2 regions of the Paenibacillus sp. Mc5Re-14 genome follow, and region 2 is predicted to be linked to the other one. Evidence: riboswitches for the same ligand, from Rfam matches in the RefSeq annotation. Region 2 holds a riboswitch; the other holds the start of a gene.

Region 1 (3,423 bases), 890 kb from region 2:
TTCAGTTTATACTGAAGTGACAGTTCTGGATTCGTGGATGCATTCAAACCTGGAGGAATATCACCACTGCTGAGCAATACCGGAACTGTTGTACTCTCTGCTTCCGACAACGCCGAGAATGTTCCTTTAGCAGAGGATTCAGTAGAAGCTGCTGCTGCAGAAATTTCGATATTATCCCTACCGACTACTCCTTTAAATTCCGCTGAAGAGTCATCCCTCTGGCCCAGCTTCCATACTGGACTGGCCGCCGCTACCTTATCCGTCTGCAATTCTGCACTTTTTGAAGGCGTGTATATAAACCAAGCGATCATGGCTAGAGCTGCGACACCTAGTAATCCGGATAATACGACCGTATACCTATGGGTCAACCATTTTTTCATCATATGATACACCCTCTCTCCTCAAAATTTATGACCGGGAAAGAGTATCTATCAAGGAAGAAACAAAGCGTTTCCGGGAACCACCGCTTTCGCTTCATGCTGACTTTCCCACATCAGACGAGCCATCGCATCGCCTTTTTCATCATAGTATTCCACTTTTAGATCTACCATTTTACCTGCTTCCAAAGCAATACTGCCTTTACGCTCTGTCCAGCTTTGTTTGAACCAACTGTCAATCACCAGCTTGCCGTCTACCCATACGCGAATACCATCATCGGATATAGTTGTAAATGTATAGGTCTCGCTGTATTGTGGTTTGATTTTACCTGTCCAGCGAACCGAGAACTGGTCGGCATTTACCTTGGGATCAGCAGCAACGGCGCGCCAGTTATAATCCAGCTTGCTGTCTGTACGGATCAAAACAGGACTGCCGTTCACATTCATATTGTTGAAATATTCGCCCCGCAGCCCGTTCACATAGACTACATCAGGAACAGAAGGAGGAGTCGGAGCTGGGGGTACGATTACTACTGGCGGAACCGGGATAGGCTCACTTTGTCCCTCATCCGGTAAAGTCGGCACATCTGCCCCAGGTTGTTGGATTGCTGCCAGCCCATTTTTCACATCATCCCGTGTCAAACTCCTCGAATCGTTCATATAATCCTGTATTTGATTGGTTGTGTTATTCTCAGTCAGCATCTTGCCCCAAGTCATGGAATACACCCATTTGGGCTGTGCCTGCAACACCTCAGAGCTAGGCATCTCACCATGCTCGCCAATGGCAATCGGCTTATTCCGTGCCAGTCCGAGCAGTCCTTCATAATGACTTTGCTTAAAATCATTATTGTAGATGTCTACTGCCAAGATATCCACTTTGTCATCCCCCGGATATTTCGGGGTATACGGGACAGTATAGGAATTGGGAGCATTGGGACTCCACACCCACAGCAGATTGTTCAACTGATGCGTGTTTACAAAACGGTCGTACATGATATTCCATAGCTGATTGAAATTGTTTTTGTTTCCCCACCAGAACCAGTCACCATTCATTTCATGATAAGGTCTCCACAATACTGGAACCCCTGCATCACGAAGCTGCTTTAACGATACAGCGACCTTATCCAGATCGGCAATGAGGAGGTTATACTGCGTAGTGCCTGGTGTCACGTATTTATTGAACTCCGCCTGACTTACTTTCGCCTGCACATTGGCCCAAGTCAGCGGTCTACCCGGCAACGCTTCATGAAAAGTCATCGTCACAATGCCACCGGCTCTGCTCCAACGAATAGCGCTATCGACGACATTTTTACGTTGTGCTGCTTCTGTAGCGTCGGATTGACCAGAGATGGCTCCCATCTCATAGCCGTGCAGACCCACATACGCCTGGCTGATTTTTTGGACCTTGTTGCTTAATTCATCTGGACTTTCCAAATAATCATGCTGACCAGTGACTGTTTTCTTTCCAGAGATGCTGAGTAAATAATTGTATAGTTCACGGGCCTGAGTAGAAGCGTCCGAATTAACAGGTTGTAATGAAGCGGCATTCACCACAGACAGAAAACCACCAAAACCGACGGGAAACAAAGAAAAAAGCATAACAACGGGGAGTACATGACGTATCAGTCGATACAGAGGAATAAAATTGAATCTCACTTTAGCTCTTCCTTTCGGTAGCCAGGCTGCCATCCTTACGGGAAGGCCCTTTAGCTTTGCGTACCAGTCTTTCGACAGGGCTGCGTTTATCGTTGGAAGGAGTTTGGATTCCTTCTTAACCTAAGTATCGACTTTTTTTTACCAAAATTTAATAGGTCATGTTCATGAATTTACAGGTTTTCGCCCAATTTCGACAGTTTAGGTCATTAATTTTTCATCAAATCTTCTTTTTTACGTTTTTACGCAAATAATTACGAGATAAATTGATGACGAGAAATTTCATTCCAATCCATACAAAAGCGTACAATATCCTCTTCAACCAACTCAGAGCCAGTCTGAACTTCAATCAAATCCACATCGGTTACAGCCAAAATGCTATGCTTCGTCCCTTCAGGGATGCGAACTACGTCACCGGCCTTCACTTTATGCAGCTTCTCATTCAAAATAATTTCCGCTTCGCCGCTAATAATGGTCCAGATTTCACTTCGTTTGAAGTGAAGCTGGTAGCTGATATTTTTACCTTTGTGTACGCGGATTCGTTTGGTCAGTACCTCATTACCCTCGTCATACTTTACATAGTCTACAACCCGATACTGTCCCCAACGACGTTCTTCATACATTGGACGCTGATCATGAGCCTTGAGCACTTCCTTGATGCGTGGACTTTCTGCCTTATTGGTCACAAGAATGCCATCTGGGCTAGCGGCTACAATCAGATCATTCGTTCCAATGATCGCCACAGGAATGTCCAACTCATTAATAAGACTCGTATTGACGCAATCTTCCGTTACTACCCCTCTACCCACTTGCTGATGAGACATCTCTTCTGTGAGTGTATTCCAGGTTCCTAGATCCTTCCAAAAACCATCGTACGGAAGCACCACGATGTCTTTTTCCTTCTCGACTACTTCGTAGTCAAAGCTGATTTTTTCCAGAGACGCATATTGTTTTTGCATTTCTTCATAATTCAGCGGCAGACCCTTGGATGCCAAAATATCCAGCAAATAGCTTAATTTGAATGCAAAAACCCCGCAGTTCCATAGAGCATTGCGTTCCATTAGACGCTCCGCCTGCTCCCGGTCGGGTTTCTCTTGAAAATGGCTCACTTCGCGGTAGCCTGTGCTACCTTGAGTGGCATCGTTTTTCGGAATAATATAACCGTATTTCTCTGAAGGATAGGAAGGGACAACCCCGATTAATGCAAGCTTTCCTTCACTCTCCTGAAGTGTATGTTCGAGTTGGGCTACGGAAGCAAAGAAAGCATCCTCTACATAAGGATCTACAGGCAATATAGCTATAATTTCATCAGGCGAAACACCCGCAATGGAATATAGATAAGTCGCTGTCAGCGCAATCGCAGGAAAAGTATCTCTGCGTTCCGGCTCAACAA
Region 2 (3,423 bases):
ATTACATCTGTAGTACCATCATATCATTGCCTGTGCAGATACCAAAGGTAACCATACTCTATTGTCAACAAATTGCATGATATTTAAAATTTGCACATTAGCTTAAATTGAGTTCGCATAACCACACTTATCCATACATTTTCGTGAACAAAATCACAACAATTAAGTTACAACTATTTCCTAACAAAATGAGCCCTTTGAATCATTTTGTCGAAATATAGTCCCATTTTTCCTGAAACCTAAAGGATATATGCCTCAAAAAGTGGAATTGCAAGATTACGATATATTCATTGAGGAAATTATTTATTTCCAACCTCATTCTTTATTACATCAATTTAAGGAATGAATTCCAGAAGGACCCTATCCTTTTCAAATAGGTGCTTTCTGGTTAATTTTGTTATATAATGTATAGCCTCAAATCGATACATGAATATACTTTAATGTGATAAAATAACCTTTGTAAATGGGAACTCCGGTTCTAAAAGGATATTCATGAAACAAACTACAATTGTCTTACTAAAATTGTTCTTTTGTAAAGGAATTGGATATGACAACAAACCAAAAAAATGCCCAGTATGTCTGGAGCGATGATCCAGTTGCAATTATATGTACACCCTCTGCTTTTGCTAAAAAATCCCTCTTTTATATACAGGAAATAGGCTATTTCAAAACAGATGCTTATGTAATGGAACGGCAAAAGCTCACCTCTTTTTTGCTCCTTTTTACTCTGTCCGGGAGAGGGGAATTACAATACCGGGGCAAGGATTATATATTGAAACCTCATGATATACTTTTTATTAATTGCGAAGAATATGTACAGTACAAAACTTCCTGTCAGAAGACATGGGAGTTTATTAGTGTGAATCTATATGGCAATCTTATTGACCATTTCTACGAACAATTCGATAAACACAATAAGCCCGTAATCTCACTAAAGGATTCAAGTACAGTACTGGACAAGCTGCGCACCTTATTACATGTACAGCCAGAACGAAGCTTATCATCTGAGCTGCTCTCATCCAGGATAATCGTTGACTTGTTAACGATTATTTTACAGCACCCCTACACCAATCCCAACGCGAATTCAGATGGGACTGCAGAGGTGCGCAAGGTAAAGCAATATCTGGATCAATCCTATTGCGAACGGATCACGCTGGATTCGCTAGCAGAAATGTTTGGTCTAAACAAGTTCAACCTGGCTAAAAACTTTAAAAAACAGATTGGTTTTTCCCCTATTGAGTATCTTATTAATGTTCGTATCACGGCTGCTCAAAGCTGGCTTAAAACTAGTGATGTAGCTATTGTGGACATCGCACAATATGTGGGCATTCCCAACACAAGTCATTTTATCAATCTGTTCAAAGAGCACATTGGAGAAACGCCTCATTCCTATCGCAAAAAATGGGGAAACCGTATAAAATAGGTCTTATGTATAATCTGCAAGCTTTCTTTGTCGATAAATAGCGAAAATCTGAGATTTAAACTTGCCTAATAGAGTACCTAACTGATAGAATAAAAATACAAGCTATTCAGGATAAATGGCAAACTTGTCGAAAGGCAAGGACGCAAAGCTACAGGGCCTTCTGTATGATGGCAGCCAGCTACCGGTTGAAGTGGCTTTTTGTCGTGCTTATTTTTCCCGAAAACTTTATACGAAATGGCAAACCTGTCGAAAGGCAGGGACGCAAAGCTATAGGGCCTTCTATTGATGATGGCAGCCTGGCCACCGAAAGGAAGTTTTTTATGGGGAAAATGATACTTTCCACACTTCTCCTATTTTTCATGCTGTCCGCAATTCTCTTAAATTCGACAATTTACGCTGCTGATAGTGTTGCATGGTTGGATCAAAACAATGTAAATCATGGGACGGTCAGTGTGCGCTACCCTGTTAAACCTAACGTTAAAACCAAGATTTTGGTTACCAAAGATGCACAAAAATACTCTTATAATCTAACACCCGGGAAATCCGAAGAAGTATTTCCTCTCCAAATGGGTAATGGGAACTATAACATCAGTATTTTGGAACAGCTTAGTGGTAATCAATATAAAGTGATAGGACAAGATACGATCGAGTTAAAGCTAAACGATAGCAAGGCAGTGTATCTTAATTCCATTCAAAATATTAACTGGAGTAGTACTAATCAAGCGATTCAAAAAGCCCGTGAGTTAACCCAAGGTGCAACAACCGATCGCGAGAAGCTGCAAAAAATCTATGACTACGTAATTAGTCATATCAAGTATGACTCCAATCAGGCCTTTGCCTTAACGACTGACTATTTGCCACAAATTGATCATACGTTAAGCTCTCAAAAAGATATTTGTTATGGTTATGCTTCACTGATGGCTGCTATGTTACGAAGTGTAGATGTACCAACCAAGCTGGTTATGGGCAAATCTTCCTACGTGGACACTTATCATGCCTGGAATGAGGTCTACATCGATAATCAGTGGGTGGTCGTAGACACTACAGTAGATGCAGCACTGTATATGGGTAAACAGAAATTCGAAATGGTCAAAGATCCCTCCAAATACATTAAAACAAAGCAATATTAATATCAATGTTTTTAATTCATATTTTTTAAAAAATGAAAAAATAGAACTACATTTCTTGAAGAGCCTTGATCACATGATCAAGGCTCTTTTTCTATCCTTGTTGAGAAATTGTTGAGATGTGGCATGTATTCTAGTCCAGGAAGACAATGAGATTTCCAACCATTATCTAATTTCGAGTCAAAAGGAGGAGGTTCATCCCCGAACATGAATTTTCATAAATTCTGAACAAGTAATTAATGCGGCTAACATAGCATCATATGAATGAATGATGAATATATAAATACAGTTCTCTCGACCTCGAAGGAATAACCATTAGCCGTTAAATAAGAGTATTTTAAGAATAGGAGATTTGTTTACCGTATGAGAAAAAAATGGAATGCAGCAACGGTTGCGCTATTGCTCTTTTTGCAGTGTTTGTTCAGCACAACACAAGCTTATGCACAAAATCCCGACTCTACTCTGCCAGTGACCCCAGGAACCGATCCGGTTCAGAGTGTGACTAACGATGTTTATCCAATGCCCTCAGAGCCAATTAACATCCCACCTGCTGTCCCGGCTCCAGTCCCTGAACCAACTGCTGGCTCAACTTCTGAAGTTAGGGCAACTCAAGAAAGTATTTTAACCAAGCTAACCCTTACAGATTCTACTGGAAGTGTTATTGATGCAGTGTATAATCCCGATAGCCGTATTGATATTGGTTCCGCCATCCATTTAGGCTATGAATGGGAACTGCCGAACCATACGTATAAAGCTGGAGACACCTTTACCTTTCAATTACCTGAGCAATTCCAAATTTACACAGATATTACGTCTCCTTTGACGAATACAGATGGAGAAGTAGGTCATTTTACCGTAGACCGTCAAGGTAAA

Evidence for each region. A riboswitch is a leader RNA that binds a small molecule or an ion and turns the genes downstream of it on or off. The one in region 2 is predicted to bind cyclic di-GMP.
Region 1: linked by a shared signal. The riboswitch ahead of BN1546_RS05440 (glycosyl hydrolase) and the one ahead of BN1546_RS09310 (transglutaminase-like domain-containing protein) in region 2 are both predicted to bind cyclic di-GMP.

What each region holds. Positions count from the first base shown of each region.
Region 1 is NZ_CVPD01000001.1:1,155,069-1,158,491, forward strand. Features, by position in the region: gene BN1546_RS05435 (hypothetical protein) at 1-383, opposite strand, end outside; gene BN1546_RS05440 (glycosyl hydrolase) at 432-2,033, opposite strand; cyclic di-GMP riboswitch class I at 2,047-2,128, opposite strand; gene BN1546_RS05445 (sugar phosphate nucleotidyltransferase) at 2,285-3,423, opposite strand, start outside.
Region 2 is NZ_CVPD01000001.1:2,043,779-2,047,201, forward strand. Features, by position in the region: gene BN1546_RS09305 (helix-turn-helix transcriptional regulator) at 548-1,423, shown strand; cyclic di-GMP riboswitch class I at 1,531-1,609, shown strand; cyclic di-GMP riboswitch class I at 1,650-1,731, shown strand; gene BN1546_RS09310 (transglutaminase-like domain-containing protein) at 1,744-2,553, shown strand; gene BN1546_RS09315 (LPXTG cell wall anchor domain-containing protein) at 2,914-3,423, shown strand, end outside.